2 regions of the Halalkalibacillus sediminis genome follow, and region 2 is predicted to be linked to the other one. Evidence: riboswitches for the same ligand, from Rfam matches in the RefSeq annotation. Region 2 holds a riboswitch; the other holds the start of a gene.

Region 1 (9,759 bases), on a different contig from region 2:
GATCAATCGAAGGTTGTTTGAAAATAACTTCATCCTTCAGAGTGAACGGGATGAAATGATAGATAATGAAGGTGAGGACGTAGGATGAAGAAGCATGTTTGGCCTGTTATATTAACTTTGTGCATCATTTTAATGGCAGTACTGTTTATTGTTCAGATACCTGAAATCAAATCGGAACAGCCAAACCTTACCTTTGGTGCTAAGCAACATGCTGAGGTTGATGCTGGTGAAAAGCGAAAGGGCGAAGTATCTGTAAATGGAGAAACGGGAAGTAATGACTCTAGCACCTACTTTGAGCAGGTAGCAGATCAACCAAAGGAAGAAAAAATGGATTTCATTAAACAGCACGTACAACTAAACTGGACGAAACAAAACGTTGTTGAATTTTTTCGTGGATATAAATATGTAGAAGTGAGAGGAGCAATGGAGAACAGGCAAATTTACCAATATGACTTTGGTAAAGAAGAAGGTTATGAGTTTGTTCCAGAATTAGATGAAGTCGATCTTCAAGGAATTGCTGACGGAAAACTTGAGCTTTCGGTTGGAGTTGCTTTTAGTAACGAGGTAGACGAAATAGATTTTTTGGTGATTAATTATTTGAATGATACCACTGGAAACCCTGAGTCATTCTATCGCATGGCAGTAGCGGGTGGAGAGGTCTATGAAAAGGTTGATATCCACGAGACGATTTATTAGGCAGACAAAAGTCCAATAGGGAGCTCCCTATCGGACAATATCTACTAAACTTTCCTACCAAATATATTTAGGTAACCGAGGGAGTAAGAGGTTATGACGATAACGAAAAACATCCCTACGATAGCCCCGAAGAAGACCCAGTCTCTTGTTCGCACCTTCATCTCATGATAATGGGTACGGTCGCGCTCATCGGTGAAGCCTTTAGACTCCATTGCAATGGCCACCCTTTCAGCTTTTCGGATAGCGTTAGCTAGTAAAGGGATCGAATAACGCTTGAACTGGTTGATTCTCCCTCGAATGCCACGAGATCTTTTCACGCCGCGAATGCGGTGTGCCTTTCGCAAAACAGATAACTCTTCTTGGAAAGTAGGGAGGAATCGATACCCAGCCAAGATTCCATAGGTCAACTTTGGCGGAAGCTTTAATTGCTGCATCAGACTTAACATGAATTTCGTCGAATCAGTTGTTAGCACAAACAGCAATGATAACGATAAGAAACACATGGACCTTAATGCCAAGCTAATCGCAATCATCACGCTGCCCGTTGTTACATCAAATTCCCACACTTCGAATAATACTTCACCACCAGCGTATGTATCGCTGGCATAAAGCATCGTCATCCACGCGAAACCCAAAACCAATACTAAGAATGCACTGAAGATCTTGAGCCATTTAACAATTGATATTCCTGAAATGGTAAACGTCACTAATAGGATGAAAATGAAATAGGCTAGTGGTGTGAATATATCAAACATGAACCCCAGGAGAACTCCAGGGATCAAGACCGCTATAGCTTTTACACTCGGATTAATAGAGGAGATCATAAACAGCTTCCTCATCCATATCATTTCTAAAGCGAACTCGGTGAGGCTTCCTCAACCTTGAACGGTTCAGTAACTCGTTATTTCTCCAAAGTGATTTAGGCTTTCCTTGGAAAGCTATACTTCCTTCATTCAATACCATTACCCGGTCACAATAACGGTCCACTAATTCCATATCGTGTGTAACCATAACTATAGCAACCCCCATTTCAGTCAACTCGATCATTTTTTTCATTAATTCACTAGAAGTTTTTGCGTCCTGTCCGAACGTAGGTTCATCGAAAAGAAGTAGATCTGGTGTTTCATCCAACATCGTGGCGACGCTTAATCTTCTTTTTTGCCCTCCACTCAGCGAAAACGGATTCTTCCATTTTTCTTTTTCTAAATGAAAGAAGTGCATCAACTCACTAACAGTGGAATTGATTTTTTTATCATCTGCATGATTCAACCGCAATCCAAAAGCCAATTCATCATATACAGTGTCGGTGATGAACTGATGCTCAGGGTTTTGAAAAACGAACCCCATCCTTTTACGGAGGTCATTTTCGCCCCATTCTGAAATGGGTTGACCAAGGAAGTTAATTTTCCCTTCATTTATAGGGAGAAGGGCAGATATTATCTGTAGTAAAGTCGATTTTCCTGCTCCATTTTCACCTGCAATTGCGATGATTTCTCTTCTGTGGATATCCATGGAAATATCATTAAGAATTTGTTTTGATTTTCTTGAAAAAGATACATTTTCAAGCGATAAAATTTTTTCTGATGATACACGAGGTTTAGGTTGAGTAAAGGCGAGTGCTGGTGTATCCTGAAATTCTTTCGGCAGAAATATACCTTCCTCATTCAATAACTCTTGGTGGTTGGTGAAAATATATTCAGGCTTATCGTCGAGAAGTATTTCTCCTTTACTATCAATAACAATCAATCTAGAAGCGGCTTCTTGCCAATCCTCTGCTTGGTGCTCTATTACAAGTAAACTTATATTCTGTTCTTGTTGGATTCTCTCAATTAATTGAATAAACTCAAGACTTGATACAGGGTCTAGGTTAGCTGTTGGCTCATCTAATATGAGTAGTTCAGGTTCCATCAACAATACAGCAGCTAAGGCTATTTTCTGTTTTTGACCTCCAGAAAGTTCATGAATCTTCTCATGTCTGTATTTTTCCATCCCTATGGTTTGAAGGATATTCCCGATTTTACAATCGATTTCCTCACGTGGAACACTTAAGTTCTCCAATGTAAAAGCAAGCTCATCCTCCACAGTGATCATGCAAAATTGACTCTCTGGATCTTGGAAAACGATACCTATTTTTTGATTCAGTACACCCTTTTTCATTTCCGAAATATCGTGGCCCATAAATAAGACTGAACCTTTTGAATATCCCTCTACGGCTTCTGGGTACAAGCCGTTCAGGCAAAGAGCGAGGCTGCTTTTGCCTGATCCACTAGACCCCATTAATAAAATGGTTTCATCATCATTGATTGAAAACGATAAATTATTTAACGTCCATTCACTTTTTTCATAGCCGAAAGAGAAATTCTTCAACTCGATTAATGGTGGTTGATTTTGAAAGTTATGCTGCACGGTCTTCACGTTGTTCTTGCTTCTCCTTTCCAAGAGCATATCCACGCACGACGCCTGTCTTCGCTAATTGGTCACTCAGCCATTTGCCGAGTACACCTGCCAGTAATGCACCACTGATCAGTCGGACGACAAACGTAGCAATAATCAACCATGGGGCTAAAATGATGTTCCCTGAAGAATATAGATGCCAGAAGAAACTGAAGAAGGCAGCAGATACTCCGGCTAAGACTAATATTCTTAGACGATAATCTCGCCATTTAGTCAGTGCAAATGGAAGCTCTGCACCAGCCCCTTGAACAGCGGCAGTAAGAATCAACGCAGGACCTGCAGGACTACCAACTAGCACCTGTACCACCCCGGCAATGACTTCAGAAGTGAATGCAGCTCCAGGTTTTCGGATGATATAAGCTGCTATGATCGAAACGATGAACCAAATGCCGAAAATGATCTCATAGCCAAATGCCGCAAGGCCGAACGGAGTCAAGATATTTCGAATCACTTGACCGAAAAAGAAAAACAATAAATATACTAAAGCAAAGACCACACCCAGTATGGACATTAAAACGATCTCTTTTAACTTCCAATTTGCTAACACATCAATTCCCCCTATTTTTTCGTCGATGGACTATTCGCAGATATTGTGAAAGTCATCGTTACGTGTGAGACTTTTTCTTGTACTTTATCGAATGATTCTTCTAACGTGTGAAAAATATCATTAACTTCCCCGTCCAAACGAGTGGCATAGTGGGAAGCACTGACATCAACACCTCGAGCTTTTGATAGATCGATTTGTTCATAGATTTTATCCATATAATCTTCACGGCCCATAGGGTAAAGGGCGAATTTACAGCCTGCTTTTTGAGATATATCTTTCGATTTTACCTCGTTCAATACTTCATCCGTTACGTCCATATACACATCGCCGGAAGAATCCCCTGGGCAACCAATCGAGAACGTCCCGCTCATTGCTACATGTTCACCCGTTTTTGCTGCATGGAGGAAAATCGCCTTAGTGACGTCAAAAATATGAACCATTTTTCCTCGTATACAAGTGCTCACATCGTCCGTGTCCTTCCAGACATTCGTAGTATCTACCTCTTCAAGTGCCCCTAGGATTACATCGACAAATTTGTCTGTCATGGGGTGAAGAGTGAACTGACACCCTGCAATTCTGCTTGTTCCACAATCATTACTCATACTAATAACCTCCTAAAATATTTTTAAAAAATAAGCGTTGTTAAAGTTTGTTGTTGTTTCTGCCGAATTGCTTGAAGGCGGACGCGTTCCTGGGGGCACGGCTTTAACTTCCCAAAACTCGCCACTGCGAGTTTTGCGTGATTTTCAGCTCGTGCTGATCCCCTAGGAGTCGCCACCGCTCACAATTCGTCAGAACCAACGAAGTAGTATTGAATCTAACCTTTCAAATCAAAAACGGACTTTAACTTAGCCTAAAAATAAAAAACTGCACTCCGAAGGGAATGCAGTTTACATGTATGGTTTCAATTTTATTAATCATACAGTCTACTACACTTCCCCACGCTAGTATTATCCAGATCGGGTTCAAAGGGTCAGGCAATGCCTTCTCAGCCACAAAATGTAGCTCCCCTAGTGTTTGTTCGAATATGCAGTTTGTTATAATCTTAGAATAATCAACATTTGGAAATTTGTAAACAGTTAGAGAGGTAATTTTTATGGAACGACAAATAATAATTATGGAAACAGAAAAATATGTTCAGAAACAGTTAGAAGGAGAAGGTACAGGCCATGACTGGTGGCACATCCATCGAGTGACCGAGCTTACCAAGAAGATTGCGGAAAAAGAAAATGCTGATTACTTTATTTGTTTGATGGCCGCTTTGACGCATGATCTGATTGATGAAAAAGTGACGAATAAAACAAAAAGAGCAATGAATCAACTGATGAAGTGGTTCGATCAAATGGAGATACCCTCAAAAGAGCAGAAACGGATTATCGAAATTATCACCACGATATCTTTTAAAGGAGGAAATAAACCTACGCCTTCCACATTAGAAGCAAAAGTAGTCCAAGATGCAGATCGACTGGACGCTATTGGGGCGATTGGGATTGCAAGGTGCTTCACTTACGCTGGTTCAGCAGGGAACATCATCCACGACCCCGAAGTGAAACCAAGAGAAGAAATTACTGAGGAAGATTATCGAAAAAAGGACGGAACAGCCATTCAGCATTTTTATGAAAAACTACTGAAGTTAAAAGACTTGATGAATACCGAGACAGGCCTAAAAATTGCTGAGGAAAGACATAGGTTCATGGAAATATACCTAGACCAGTTTTATATGGAGTGGAATGGAGAGAAGTAGGATACAAGATTAAATCAAAAGATAAATATAGGAGTAGTGAAAATGTCAGAAAATCAAAGAAAAATCCCATTATATATGCAAATTAAAAGTAAATTAATAGACCGCATAAATGAGAACGAATGGAACCCTGGTGACGCAATTCCTTCTGAAAGCCAATTGATGAAGTATTACAACGTTAGTCGAACGACTGTACGTCAGGCAATACGGGACTTAGCGCAAGATGGAATCATTGAAACACGTAGAGGTGCGGCGGCTCGGTTAAAATCGGCACCAGAGGAGGATGTGAATAACACAGGGGTTGTGCATCATGAAGTTGGAGAAGAATTTTCTGTGAAAGTGTTAAGAGCTTACCAGGCAGATAATCACCAATTCGCAAAGCATCAGCTGAAACTCGATGATCATACTGATGTTTATTTGTTGGAACGCATTCGTATAGCAGATGGAATCCCAATCGGATTACAGCAATTATTCACACCTACTTACATCGGAGAGATATTGGAAAAGGAAGGCTTCACTTATTTCGATATATTTCCAGTGTTAGGAAAACATATGGTTAATTATTCAACCATTAAAGAAAATGTGACTTCTTGTCTAGCGAACCAACATGAAGCTGATTTATTAGGCATTATGAGTGGGGATCCCTTGATCGAAATAACTAGATTAACACTAGGGTTAGATCATACTCCAATCGAATTTTCCAAGACGAAATACGTACCATCTAACTTTAATTATAATATAGAAATCGGTCGGTAAATGATGAAATGTCACAACTTGTTGCAATAAGTTATTAACATGTTACAATAAGTTAGGTGAGAGTTAATAACTTACTTAATGCAACAGGAGGTGAAATACTATGGATAAATTAACGAGTATTCGACATGATAAAACTCAAATCGATCTAGTAAAATTGCGCAACTACCGACTTGGACGAGTTCGTGAACAGTTACAATCATTAGGTTATGGTGGGATTGTGTTATTCGATCCAGTCAATTTGAGGTACGCAACAGGCAGTAGGAACATGCAAGTGTTTATGTTACGAAACCCTGGACGTTATGTCTTTATACCAGCAGACGGGCCAGTTGTATTATTTGACTTCCCTAACTGTGAACATTTATCAGAAGGTATTGAAACAATAGATGAAGTCAGATCGGCACTGACTATGTCTTATGTAGCGTCTGGCTATAATTTAGAGGATACAGCTAAGAAATGGGCCCAAGAAATCGCTGATCTCATGCGACAACACGCCGGAGAAAATAATAAGATTGCTGTTGATAAAATTCATCCTTCAGGGGCTATAGCTCTAGCAAAAGAAGGGATGCGTGTGGTTGACGGCCAAGAACCGATTGAGCATGCACGCAGCATAAAGAGTAAAGAAGAGATTGAGGCAATGAAAATATCTGTTCGTACAGCGGAAGCCGGTATGGTGCGAATGGTGGAAGAACTTAAACCTGGTGTTACTGAAAATGAATTATGGTCACACCTTCATCAAACAAATATTGCTCAAGGTGGGGACTACGTAGAAACTCGATTGCTAAGCTCTGGGGAACGAACGAACCCATGGTTTCAGGAGTGTAGTGATAAAGTGATCAATGAGGGTGAACTCGTAGCATTCGATACGGATATGAACGGACCACTAGGCTATTTCACAGATATTAGTCGTACGTTTTATTGTGGTGACAGTAAACCGACGGATGAACAGAGACGCCTTTATCAAACTGCATATGAGCAGGTTCAATTTAATAAAGAGTTGCTTAAGCCAGGTATGACCTTTAAGGAATATGCAGAAAAAGGTTGGCAAATTCCAGATGAATTTTTCCCGAACCGTTACTTTACAGTGGCTCATGGTACTGGGTTAAGTGGAGAATACCCTTACATTGTCTATTCGGAAGATTTCGATGAAAAAGGATACGATGGTGTCATTGAAGAGAACATGGTGATCAGTGTAGAAAGCTATATAGGATCGCCTGGAGGTAAAGAAGGGGTCAAACTAGAAGAGCAACTTCTAGTAACAAAAGATGGCGTCGAAAATTTTTCTTCGTTTCCATTCGAAGAAAAGCTTTTAAAATAGATAAATAAAATTACTTAGTAAGAACATTTAAGAAACAATCATTTATTAATTCAATCAGGAGTGTTTATATGAAAAACGTGAAAAAGTTATTTCCAGTCTTAGTGCTAGGACTGATCTTGCTTCTTGCTGCCTGTGGTGGCGAAGATGATCAGGCTGATAGCGGGGACGGTAATGAAGCTGAAGAGGAAAAAGGTTCTATATCTATAGGAATGAACAACTGGGCAGAAAATGTTGCTGTGTCTAATATGTGGAAGATTGTATTAGAAGAGAAAGGATATGATGTTTCATTAGAGCCTGTTGAGAAAGCTATTCTTTATGAAGGATTAGCAAATCAGGACTTAGATATAGGTATGGAGGTTTGGTTACCTAATACAGATAAATCTTTCTATAATGAATACGAAGAAGAAATTGATTGGCGTGAGAACTGGTATGAAGGAACTGATTTAGCGCTAGTTGTCCCTTCTTACATGGAAGATATTAATAGTATTGAGGACTTGAATGCCAATAAAGAGAAGTTTGAATCTCAAATTTATGGAATCGATCCGGGATCAAGCCTTATGGGACTAACGGAAGAGGTAGTTGCTGAATATAATCTTGACTACGAATTAGTTCCTTCGTCTGAGCCAAGTATGATGGCTGAATTAGATAACCGTATGTCAAGTGAAGAACCAGTAGTTGTTACATTATGGAAACCACACTGGGCCTTCGCAGAAATGGATCTTAAAATCCTCGAGGATCCGAAGAATATTTATGGGGACTCTGAGAACATTCTATATGCCGCTCGATTAGGCTTAGAAGATGAACATCCAGAAATTGTTGAGTGGTTTGATAACTTCATGCTTAATGATGATCAGTTAGGAAGCTTAATGGCAGAATTAAATGAAGCTGAATCAGAAGAAGAAGGTGCGCAGAATTGGATCGATGATAACAGGGATCTAATTGAAGAGTGGACTGGTGGATCAGAATAATCAATTTAAGATATTTAGTTTAAAGGAGTAAGTGATATAAGTCACTTACTCTTTTTTTTATACGATGAAATATCAAGAATCAAGCACTGATCCCTCTAAACAAAGCAGCCCTGCAAAAATTCTACCTTAACAGGATTTCTTCATGTTTAAGTATGCAGTAGGTTTTTTAATTAAATATTTTACGCATATTACTTTGACAGACAAAGTAATATTGTATATGATGTATTTGAGGAGGCGAAATACATGTCATCGAGTATATCTACAGATCTGATCCGAGGGAACACGACAACAATTATTTTGAATGTGTTAAGACAAGGCGATAGCTATGGATATGAAATATATAAAAAGATTATTTCACTTAGCGATAATCAGTATGAATTAAAAGAGGCGACACTTTACACAGCGTTCCGTCGTTTGGAAAAAGACGGTTTCATAGAATCTTACTGGGGAGATGAAACCCAAGGTGGGAGAAGGAAATATTACCGGCTCACTGAAGAAGGCAAGAACAAATATGAAGCGAGCAAAGATGAGTGGTTGTTCGCTAAAGAGATATTAGATCAATTGATTACGGGAGGTTCGGAAGATGGATCTGAATAAAAAAGTGAAAGAATACGTGGACAGTTTATTCAAAGATGTTGGAGAAAGTCAGCAATTATTTGATTTAAAGCAAGAACTAATCACGAACATGCACGAAAGAATCAAGGATTACCGCACAAAAGGAATGAGCGAAGAAGAAGCTTTCAAGGAGGCGAAAGTATCGATGGGTGATTTAAGTGGCTTAGTGGATGATATGAGAACTCACGGCCAAAACGAGGCTAAACAGCAGGTTTATTCATCTATGACGAACCGGATTTCTATAGGTGGAATTGTGATCGGATCCATATTGATATTGTTCGGATTACTGATGTCATTAAGTATGTTTTTTATGGATATTGAACGGGCTGCTGTACCAGCGACGGGGATATTCGCTGTTGCTGGTGGAACAATTTTGACATACAGCATCCTGACCAGAGAATCTTCCTCTGTGTTCGGGATGAATAAGATTCGTGCTGGTCTCTATGCAATTGCTGTAGGCGTCATGTTATTTTCTATCTTTGTCGCACTTACCTCTGGGCTCGCAACTGGTGAGATGTTCATCGCAATCTCCACATTCACTGTATTCTTCATAGGTGGGTTCGGATTGTGGTTAGGTCTTCTATTGACGACTAAATCAACGAGGAAAAAAAGTAACGTATAAAGGTTTTTAAAGAGTTCATGAACAGAATCAATCATGAACTCTTTT
Region 2 (9,759 bases):
GGGTGTGTATATTAAAGTTAGAAAGTAATATCTAACAGATCCAAGGAGGATGATTACCATGAAGCGTACAATAATCGCAGGGACACTAGCTAGCACGGTTGCAGTCGGAGGTGCCTTTAACGTATCAGCTTTAGGTGATTCTGCCACGATGAGCAAGCACAGTGAAAAAGGAATTGAAACTGAAGTGGACACTAACGTAAAAATAGACACAAATAAATTAATAGGCAGTGAAGAACTTCAGGATATTGTATTAAGTAAGATTGATGGGAAAATAGAAGAGATTGAATTAGACTCAAAAAGCGTGGACCAAGTCTACTTTGAAGTAGAAGTTGAAAAGCAAGGTGAAGAATTCAAAGTTTACGTAGATGCATATACTGGCAAAGTGCTGAAAGTTGAAAGTGACAATAAAGAGCAAGTTCAAAAACAGGATTCTTCCGCGGATCTAAACATGAAGACAACTGAAAAGCCTCCTGTATCAGATAAAAGTTCAGCGGAAAGAGATGCCGGGAAAAACAGTAACAAAAATGTAGCTAAAGTGAACAGTGAAACAAGTGTAAGCAGCAAAGCGACATTGAATGATAGTGAAGCTTTAGTAGAAACACAAAAGGAATCATCAAATTCATATAATGAAGAAAACGTATTAATAAGTCGAGAGCAAGCTTTGAACATCGCAGCTTCAGTAGCTCCAGGTAAAATCAACGAAATTGATCTTGATCAAGAATTTGGAACAAATATATACGAAGTGGAACTTGAAAATGGTGAGCAAGAAATAGAAGTTGAGATTAATGCTAAGACTGGTGAGGTAGTAAAAGTAAAGTATGACGAGTAATAAACAATGTCTTTGGGCGAGTCTTCGATAATGATAGAGGATAGTCATACTTAAAACTAAGAGGTTATTATTAATAATCAATTTCCAAAGAAACACACTTTGATAAGTGTGATGAAATAAAGGGGCCGATTTTATGATCGGCCCTCTTAATTTATTTAAATAACTTTCTTAACATTTTTCCAGAAGCTTTCCCTGCTGCGCGTCTTCCAATCCGTTTTCCTACACGACCTCTCTTTACAGCATCCACATCATTCCAAATGCGTAGAAACCTATAAAGCTTTGACTTCATCCCCAATATATTCACCTACTCCGTTCACTATTTCTACTTCAAGTATACAATCAAAGAAAAATAATCATCAAATATATACAATTTCTCATTTTTTGGTATAATCATTTTTAATTTCAAAGTAGGTGGTGAGAAAATGGGCGATTTCAAAATAAGAAAAGCTAGCAAGTCGGATGCATATGGGATAGCTTATGTACATATTAAAAGTTGGCAATCAACTTACAAAGACTTGGTATCCCAAGAATTTTTGTTATCTATGGACCAAGGAGAGAGAACAGAGCGCTGGAAAAATATTTTAGAAGCGGGCGAAAGCCATTTATATGTAGCTCTCAATGTGAATGATGAGATAGTCGGATTTGTCAGTGGAGCAAAGGAGCGGGAAGGGAAATACGAGGCTGATGGAGAATTGTATGCGATATATATATTAGAAAATTATCAAGGGAAAGGCATTGGTAAAGCTCTGACGAAACGACTCATGAACCTTTTAAAAGAAGACGGGTTTCGATCGATGCTTGTATGGGTTCTGAAGGATAACTCTGCTACCTACTTTTATGAAAGAATGGGTGGAAAATGTGTAGATAAAGAAGTCATTACTATTGCTGCTGATGAATTCGAAGAAGTAGCTTATGAACTACTGCTGTAGAAGTAGTTGAAACATCCAAGAATCTTAGTTAAAATAAAATTAGCAAAAAAAGCAAATGGATGTAATTAAATAAAAAGTCCACAAGGGGAGCCTTTTATCGGCTGAGATTGAACGAATGGTTCTGAACCCTTTGAACCTGTTAGTTAGTACTAGCGTAGGGATGTGGCTTTATCGATGGTGCAATGCTGGGTGATCCATGATGAAGCCTCCCGGGCATTGCTTTTTTTGTGCATTTTTTTATTACAAAAGGGAGGATTTTTCATGTACAAGAGAACATTGATGTTGGTTGAAATTGCCATCTTTGCATCGTTAGCATTTTTATTAGACACTATTCCTGGCTTACAATTCAAGCTATGGGCTCAAGGTGGGTCAATTTCACTTGCTATGATTCCAGTATTGATCGTAGCGATTCGTTGGGGAGTAAAAGCAGGATTAGTATCCGGACTTATACTGGGAACATTAGACCTTATTTTCGGAGGATATGTTGTGCATTGGTTCCAAGCATTCCTTGATTATTTTGCTGCTTTTGCAATTTTAGGTCTAGCAGGAATTTTTCATAAACAGTTATGGAGTGCGATAAATAGTGATCACTTTAAGCGCGCAACCACTCTAATGGTTGGTGGTGTGTTTATAGCGATACTTGGTAGATTCATAGCACATTATATAGCTGGACTTATTTTCTGGGGGCATCTAGCACCAGAAGGCCAACCTGTTTGGTTATATTCATTAATTTATAATGGAAGTTATCTACTACCAGGATTTATCTTATCGGCCGTACTATTAGCACTAATCATTAATACAAGACCGAAAATCATCTTTAGAGAAGCATAAAAGCGATCCCTCTTTCCCAGCAGAAGAGGGTTTTTTCATACATAATACTTTAGGTGAGAAAAAGTGAGTGCTATAATATTCCCAAAGTATTTAGGATTAGGGGGAGTTGGATGAAACAAAAAGATATAATTGCAACATTTTCAATAGTAGGGTTTGACCCAGAAACTGAAGAACTCGGTATAGCCGTACAATCAAAGTTTATCGGAGTAGGTTCAGTCGTACCCTGGGCTAAGGCTGGTGTTGGGGCAATAGCAACGCAATCATTGGCAAACACCTCTTACGGACCAAAAGGTTTAAATTTATTAGAGTCGGGAATGAGCCCTGAAGAAGTTTTAAAACAATTGACAGATCATGATGAAGACAGAGGTTGGCGACAAATCGGAATTGTAGATGGAAAAGGAAACAGTGCAACCTATACAGGGGATTTGTGTTATGAATGGGCTGGAGGCAAAAACGGTCCAAACTTTGCTGCTCAGGGAAATATTCTTGTTAATCGAGAAACAGTTGATGCAATGGAGAACACCTTTGAAAAATCAACTGGCCCATTATCAGAACGCTTATTACAAGCTTTGGATGCAGCTCAGAATGCTGGTGGCGATAAAAGAGGTAGACAATCGGCAGCGTTGTATGTCGTTAAGGAAAAAGGTGGCTACGGCGGATATAACGATCGTTACATCGACTTAAGGGTTGATGACCATTCAGATCCCATTCAAGAACTCATCCGTTTGTATCATCTGAGAGACTTATACTTCGGTGAAGTAGATGAGAATGACCAAATTTATATTTCAGATGATGTAAGAGAAATCATCATCCATCACTTAACCCGACTTGGCTACTCAGAAGGTGACCAGATCCTCTCAACAAATGAGTTTGAACAGTCTTTTGAATCTTTCGTCCATACTGAAAATTTCGAAGAACGCCATATAAGAAAAGATTATATTGATCAAAAGGTTCTTGATTTTTTAAAAAATAAATAATCAGATTAATTTTTATAAGACATCTAGGGGGTTATCAGATGCAAAAAATTCATGATTTCGAGGTTAAAAAGAGTAATGGAGAGTATGAATCTCTTCAAGTTTATGATGGAAAAGTTTTGCTTATCGTTAATACAGCAAGTAAATGTGGCTTTACTCCACAGTTTGAGGGATTACAAAAATTATATGATGAATATAGAGATCAAGGTTTTTATGTACTAGGCTTCCCATGTGATCAATTCATGAAACAGGAGTATGATGATCAGGAAGAAATTATGGAGTATTGCCAAACGAATTATGGTGTAGATTTTCCGATGTATCATAAAGTGGACGTTAAAGGTGATAATCAAGAACCTTTATTTAAGCATTTGACACAGGTTAAAAAAGGATTTCTAGGTGGAGAGATAAAGTGGAACTTTACAAAGTTCTTGATTGATAGGGGTGGAAATGTTCTTAGACGATATGCACCTCAATCCACCCCAGAGAAAATCGAAGCAGATATCCAAAATACAATTAATCAAAAAGCGAACCCTTATAATTAAGGGTTCGCTTTTTGATTATCTAATATAATGACTCATAAACAAGGATAAATTATCCTCGAAAGAATTGGTTATCGTGTAAGCACGATCATTTATTCTGGTGATTTGATTCTGACCAACATCGATTTCTGCAACAGTCTGGTTTTGTTTATCTTTAATTTCAAAAGAGTAAAGATTTTCTTCAATTTCCTGTTCAGTCTGATTCAATTCTGAATCGAAGATCATTCGAGCGAACTCACGAATCGCCTTTTGATTGGATGTCACATAGGTTTCGTTTCTTTCATAGTCTTTTAGATGCAATTGCTCCAACTCACTATAGGTTAGAGCTCTATCTGCTTCTAAGTTAGGATAAAAAGTTATAATCAAAGCGAAAGATATAAATGCTCCGCAGAATACCAGGGTGATAAAAGTAATATTTCTCATTATGGCAACCCTCATTCATCTTATTACTGAATATTTTATACTAATAAATAAAAAGGGTCAAAAGTTTTGGTAATAAAAATAAGAATTTAGACCTAATCTTTTTCTAAATATTATAGCGCGTTGGCCGATATATTAATAGAATATATTTAATAGACTGAAAATGAGGGGATGTAGAGGTGAAAATAGTAAGAAAGCTTTTTAAGGGCAGCCTTCAAAGACAGATCCTGATACCGTTTATCTTGTTAATTTTATTAACTGGAGCAGCGATAGCAGGTACGAGTTATTACATAAGTATGGAAAATTCAATTGATAATAGTGAGGAGAACGTTTCAAGTCAAGTCACTGCACTCGAGGGTTCTTTCCAATCATTATTTAATAATGTCGAACATAACGTCGAACGATTTTCCCAGGATAACATTTTACGCTCAAGCGACATGATGAGGAATGATATTTTTAATCGTTTTCGGGAGCTACAGCTAAGTAGCCCTTATTTCATGAATGTATATTTCGGAAATGATATCAGTGGAGACATGATCCTTTATCCGCAAACGAGTTTACCAGATGATTATGATCCAAGAGAAAGAGTTTGGTATGAAAAAGCTGTAGAAAATGAAGGAGAAGTTATTTGGACTGAGCCTTATGAGGATGCTGCATCGGGAGAGATGATTGTTACAGCTGCTCAAGTCAGTATGGGTGGAAGTCAGCCGAATGGTGTATTTGCAATAGACCTTTCCATTACTGATTTATTGAATTTGTCTAGTGAAATCAATATTGGAGAAACTGGTTATATTTCGATAATTAGTACAGAAGGAAACTATGTGCAACATCCGAATGAAGAGATGGTTTTCACATCCGCTCAGGATAGAACTTACTATTCGAATTTAATGAGTCAAAATTCCGGAACAAAACAATATAACGTAGAAGGTGAGAACAGATTAATTTCGTTCGTTACGAATGAAGAATCTGGATGGAAAATACTCGGGACAGTTCAGATGGATGAATTGCGCAGTCAAGGAAATGCAATTATTTTACCTGTATTGATTGTTCTCGGAATTGTGATAACCTTAGCTGTTATTATTGCTTTCTTTTTTACAAGGGGCATTACGAAACCGATCAAATCCTTACAAGATAGCATGCAAAAGGCTGGAGACGGGGATTTAACAGTGGATCCTGGGATAGATCGTGATGATGAAATCGGTTCATTATCTAATAATTTTACAAGTATGCTTTTGAATGTCAGAGAACTATTGAATAATGTACAAAATACTACACACCATGTCAGTGATTCAGCGCAAAATGTGGTGGCCAATGCTGAAGAGAACAGTGCGGCATCGCAAGAGGTATCTAATACGGTTCAACAGATTGCTTCAGGTGCAACTAAACAGGCAGAACTTGTCGATAATAACAATCGTTCCGTAAATCTTCTCTCAGAGCAAATCAACAGTGTGGTTGCTCAAAGTGAAAGAATTCAAAGCAGTTCAGATCAGTTATTGGCACAGTCAGAAAGTTCGATTCAAGCTGTTGAAAAATTACGTGAACACGCATCTTCGACAAATGAAATGGCAACAGATATGAAAGGTGCAATTGAAAAATTACAGGAAAGATCAGAGAGTATCAATGCTGTAGTATCCACTATCTCTGATATCGCCGGCCAAACGAATCTATTAGCTTTGAACGCAGCGATTGAAGCGGCAAGAGCAGGCGAATCTGGTAAAGGTTTCGCTGTCGTGGCTGAAGAAGTGAGGAAACTTGCAGAACAGACTGAGAATTCCCTTGAGAGCGTATCTGGTATGGTTGATAGTATGCAAGAGCAAACGAATACAATAGTTCATTTGATTGGTGAAACCGGCAGTGTGATCGAGGAACAATCTACCGTTGTAGATCACACACAAGACGCTTTCCAACAAACCTTCAACACGGTTAAGGAAAATAGTGATGTAGTTAGAGATATTATAGGAACACTACAAACAATGGTCTCTCAAAAAGATGATTTAGTAGAAAGAATGGGGGAAATAAGTACTGTAACTGAAGAAACTGCAGCAGGAACAGAAGAGGTATCTGCGTCCATTGAAGAAATGAGCGCCTCTATGGAGCAACTGAATCAGCTTGCAGAGGATTTAGAAAATGTTTCATCCAATTTACAAAAAGAAATGAATAAGTTTGATATATAAAAAAAGCCTCGGGTGTAATCACCCGAGGCTACTATTTTGAGATTATCAAAATTTCGAGAAAAAAATTTAAAAATCTTTCTTTAGACTTTCATCTTTGAAAATTAAGGCTGAATCAGAATAATTGATGGAAATATGCCCTCCGGGTACTTCTAATTCATTTTCCATTGAGGTAATCAACTCATCCAACAATTGTTCATCTTCGTCAATTTCCCCTCGGTTCAATGTGACTCTTATGATTGGTTTTGCATCTTGTCCTTTTACCGTAGGAACATCCGTATGATCAATTTGGAGTTGGTAGCCGATATCTTTCGGGTAAGTTAACCATAGTTCTTTAAGAGTGTCTTCCCCGTATAGCTCTTCTATCTTTGGTTCCAAGAAATCTTCTAATTCATTACCCCACTTTTCAGCAACGTAGCTATCTTGATAATTTTTTGTTTTATTGTGTCGGTAAATTAGAAATCTGAATCCATCCTCTTCTTCAGCAATTGCAGCATATCTGAAGACTCCGAAGACACCAGTATTATCATTGAGAGTATCTACTATCTCAATGTTTTCATTATATTTATCATCTAAATACTCGTCAGCGTTTTCTTTTAACTCATCTACTTGATCTGGATCTTCACGTAATCCCAGATAAGACAAATAAAAAATACCGATTAATAAGACAGCCATAATAACAACACCAGCAATCAAGGCTTTTTTCTTCTCACTCATTGTAGAACCTCTATTTCAATTGGATTTTAATTATATATCTAGCAATGCAAGTATAGTCCTTTTGATAAGACTAGTAAATAAAAAGTGCAAAAGTACAAAAAAATGTTAAACATTTTGAAAAATTATACTATTATTAGTAAAAGGGGGAAATTCGATGCAAAAGGTAGATAAACAAAAACAAAAGAAAATCAATGGTTGGCTAAAGTGGCTTTTAATCATACTAGCAATTCTATTAATTGTTATTGCTGGAGCGTTGATATATGCGAATAGTTACATAGACCGTTCAAAGGCCATGATCGAAGGGGAAATTACGATAGATGGTATAGAAAATACAATAGAGGTTATTCGGGACGATAGTGGTGTACCACATATCAGTGCTGAGAGTGATGAAGACTTATTCTTTGCACAAGGATTTGTAACTGCACAAGATCGTTTGTTTCAAATGGAAATGGCACGTAGACAGGCATCTGGACGTTTAAGTGAGGTTGCGGGGGAAGCAGCTTTGAACTCCGATAAATATTTTAGGACATTGGGCCTTAGACGAGCTGCTGAAAAGTCTGCTGAGTTATATGACGAAGAATCGATGGCTGCTCTTGAAGCATATGCTGCAGGGGTAAATGCTTTTATAAAGGAAGCCGAAAAGGAAGATGCTTACCCAGGAGAATTCTTTTTGATGGGGCTTGATGAAATGGAAGAGTGGACTCCGGTAGACTCCTTGACTATCGGAAAATATATGGCTTTTGATTTAGGAGGCCATTGGGAGAGACAGGCATTTAATTATTATTTGGTCAATCAATTTGAAGAAGAGGAAGCTTTTGAGTTATTTCCAACTTACCCTTCTGAAGCTTTGACGAATATATCGGATGAAGAATATGTGGATATAACTACTAGTATGACAAAAGCAGAACAACCTCATCACTTCAACGGTAGTAACAATTGGGTAGTTAGTGGAAATAAGACGGATTCAGGGGCTCCGCTATTAGCGGATGATCCTCATTTAGGGTTAGCTACTCCATCCATTTGGTACCAGATGCATTTACAGTCACCTAGCTATGATGTTTCAGGTGTAATCTTCGCAGGCATCCCCGGGATAATACTTGGCCATAATGAAGATATAGCATGGGGTGTGACTAATGTAGGTCCAGATGTTCAGCAACTTTATGTAGAGAGAAGAAACGAAGAGAACTCTCACGAATTTATGTTTGATGATGAATGGGTGGAAGCGGATGTAATCGAAGAGACTATTGATATAGACGGGGAAGAATCTATTTCCTATGAGGTTTTAGAAACTGTTCATGGGCCTATTATCTCAGAGTTTGCAAATGGCATTGATTCACCTGAGGCTAATACAGCTTTATCATTAAGATGGACAGCATTAGATGCTTCACCGGAACTATCTGCTGTACTGCAAATGAATCGCGCATCTGATTGGGAAGAATTCGAGACAGCATTGGAAGATTTTCATACACCAGCTCAAAATTTTGTCTTCGCCTCTCAAGATGGGACGATCGCATATAAAGCAAATGGAAAGATTCCTATTTACGAAAATCCAGAAGATGCACTATTGCCGATGCCAGGATGGGATTCAGATTATATGTTAGAAGAATATATACCTTTTGATGAGCTACCTAAAGTTGTGAATCCTGAAAAAGGCTTTGTTGGTACTGCAAATAACAAAATTATTTCAGATGTTTACCCTTACCATATAAGTCACGTGTGGGCTCAACCATATCGCTATACAAGAATTCACGAAGTTCTGGAGGAGTCAGATAATCTGACGATTGAAGATATGAAAGACTTACAAATGGACAAAATGAACTTAAGGGCTCGGGAGTTTACTCCAATCTTTCTAGATATATTGGATTCACAAGATTGGGATGATAAAGAAAAAGAAGCACTTGAACTTTTGAGTAATTGGGATTATGTGGATGAGGAGAATCAAGGCGCCCCACTTATTTTCAATCGTTTATTTGCTAAAATTGAAGATGAATTATATAAAGACGAAATTCCAGAAGATGTACTGGAAATGTTCAAGGGCAGCAGCCAAAATGCAGATGTATTAGTAAATAAAGCATACGCCGGCGAAAGTTCTATTTGGATTGACAAACAGGGAGGGTTGGAAAGTCTCATTCAAGAGTCATTTACTGAAACAATAGAGGAACTGACTGCTTCTTACGGAGAAGAAGTATCAGGTTGGACTTGGGGAGATTTTCATCAAGTCTACTTTGAACACCCATTATCAGGCATTTCAATATTGGATAGATTTTTCAACAAAAAAGACCCTGTACCTGTTGGTGGAAGTAGTGTGACAGTAATGGCAGCATCACATGGTGATGATGGGGTGGTGAA

What was found. Region 2 has a riboswitch for thiamine pyrophosphate ahead of thiT (energy-coupled thiamine transporter ThiT). Riboswitches for the same ligand answer to the same signal wherever they lie in the genome.
Region 1: linked by a shared signal. The riboswitch ahead of CEY16_RS10320 (YkoF family thiamine/hydroxymethylpyrimidine-binding protein) and the one ahead of thiT (energy-coupled thiamine transporter ThiT) in region 2 are both predicted to bind thiamine pyrophosphate.

The regions. Positions count from the first base shown of each region.
Region 1 is NZ_PJNH01000003.1:120,324-130,082, reverse strand. It holds gene CEY16_RS10345 (hypothetical protein) at 1-88, shown strand, start outside; gene CEY16_RS10340 (hypothetical protein) at 85-696, shown strand; gene CEY16_RS10335 (energy-coupling factor transporter transmembrane component T family protein) at 741-1,520, opposite strand; gene CEY16_RS10330 (ABC transporter ATP-binding protein) at 1,504-3,111, opposite strand; gene CEY16_RS10325 (ECF transporter S component) at 3,092-3,697, opposite strand; gene CEY16_RS10320 (YkoF family thiamine/hydroxymethylpyrimidine-binding protein) at 3,709-4,299, opposite strand; TPP riboswitch at 4,617-4,719, opposite strand; gene CEY16_RS10315 (HD domain-containing protein) at 4,794-5,441, shown strand; gene CEY16_RS10310 (GntR family transcriptional regulator) at 5,484-6,194, shown strand; gene CEY16_RS10305 (M24 family metallopeptidase) at 6,295-7,509, shown strand; gene CEY16_RS10300 (glycine betaine ABC transporter substrate-binding protein) at 7,578-8,477, shown strand; gene CEY16_RS10295 (PadR family transcriptional regulator) at 8,721-9,074, shown strand; gene CEY16_RS10290 (permease prefix domain 1-containing protein) at 9,061-9,714, shown strand; gene CEY16_RS10285 (hypothetical protein) at 9,742-9,759, opposite strand, start outside.
Region 2 is NZ_PJNH01000001.1:255,732-265,490, forward strand. It holds gene CEY16_RS01370 (PepSY domain-containing protein) at 59-829, shown strand; gene CEY16_RS15300 (hypothetical protein) at 981-1,124, opposite strand; gene CEY16_RS01375 (GNAT family N-acetyltransferase) at 1,252-1,758, shown strand; TPP riboswitch at 1,832-1,936, shown strand; gene thiT (energy-coupled thiamine transporter ThiT) at 2,020-2,589, shown strand; gene CEY16_RS01385 (DUF1028 domain-containing protein) at 2,700-3,566, shown strand; gene CEY16_RS01390 (glutathione peroxidase) at 3,605-4,105, shown strand; gene CEY16_RS01395 (hypothetical protein) at 4,121-4,525, opposite strand; gene CEY16_RS01400 (methyl-accepting chemotaxis protein) at 4,702-6,696, shown strand; gene CEY16_RS01405 (hypothetical protein) at 6,763-7,410, opposite strand; gene CEY16_RS01410 (penicillin acylase family protein) at 7,565-9,759, shown strand, end outside.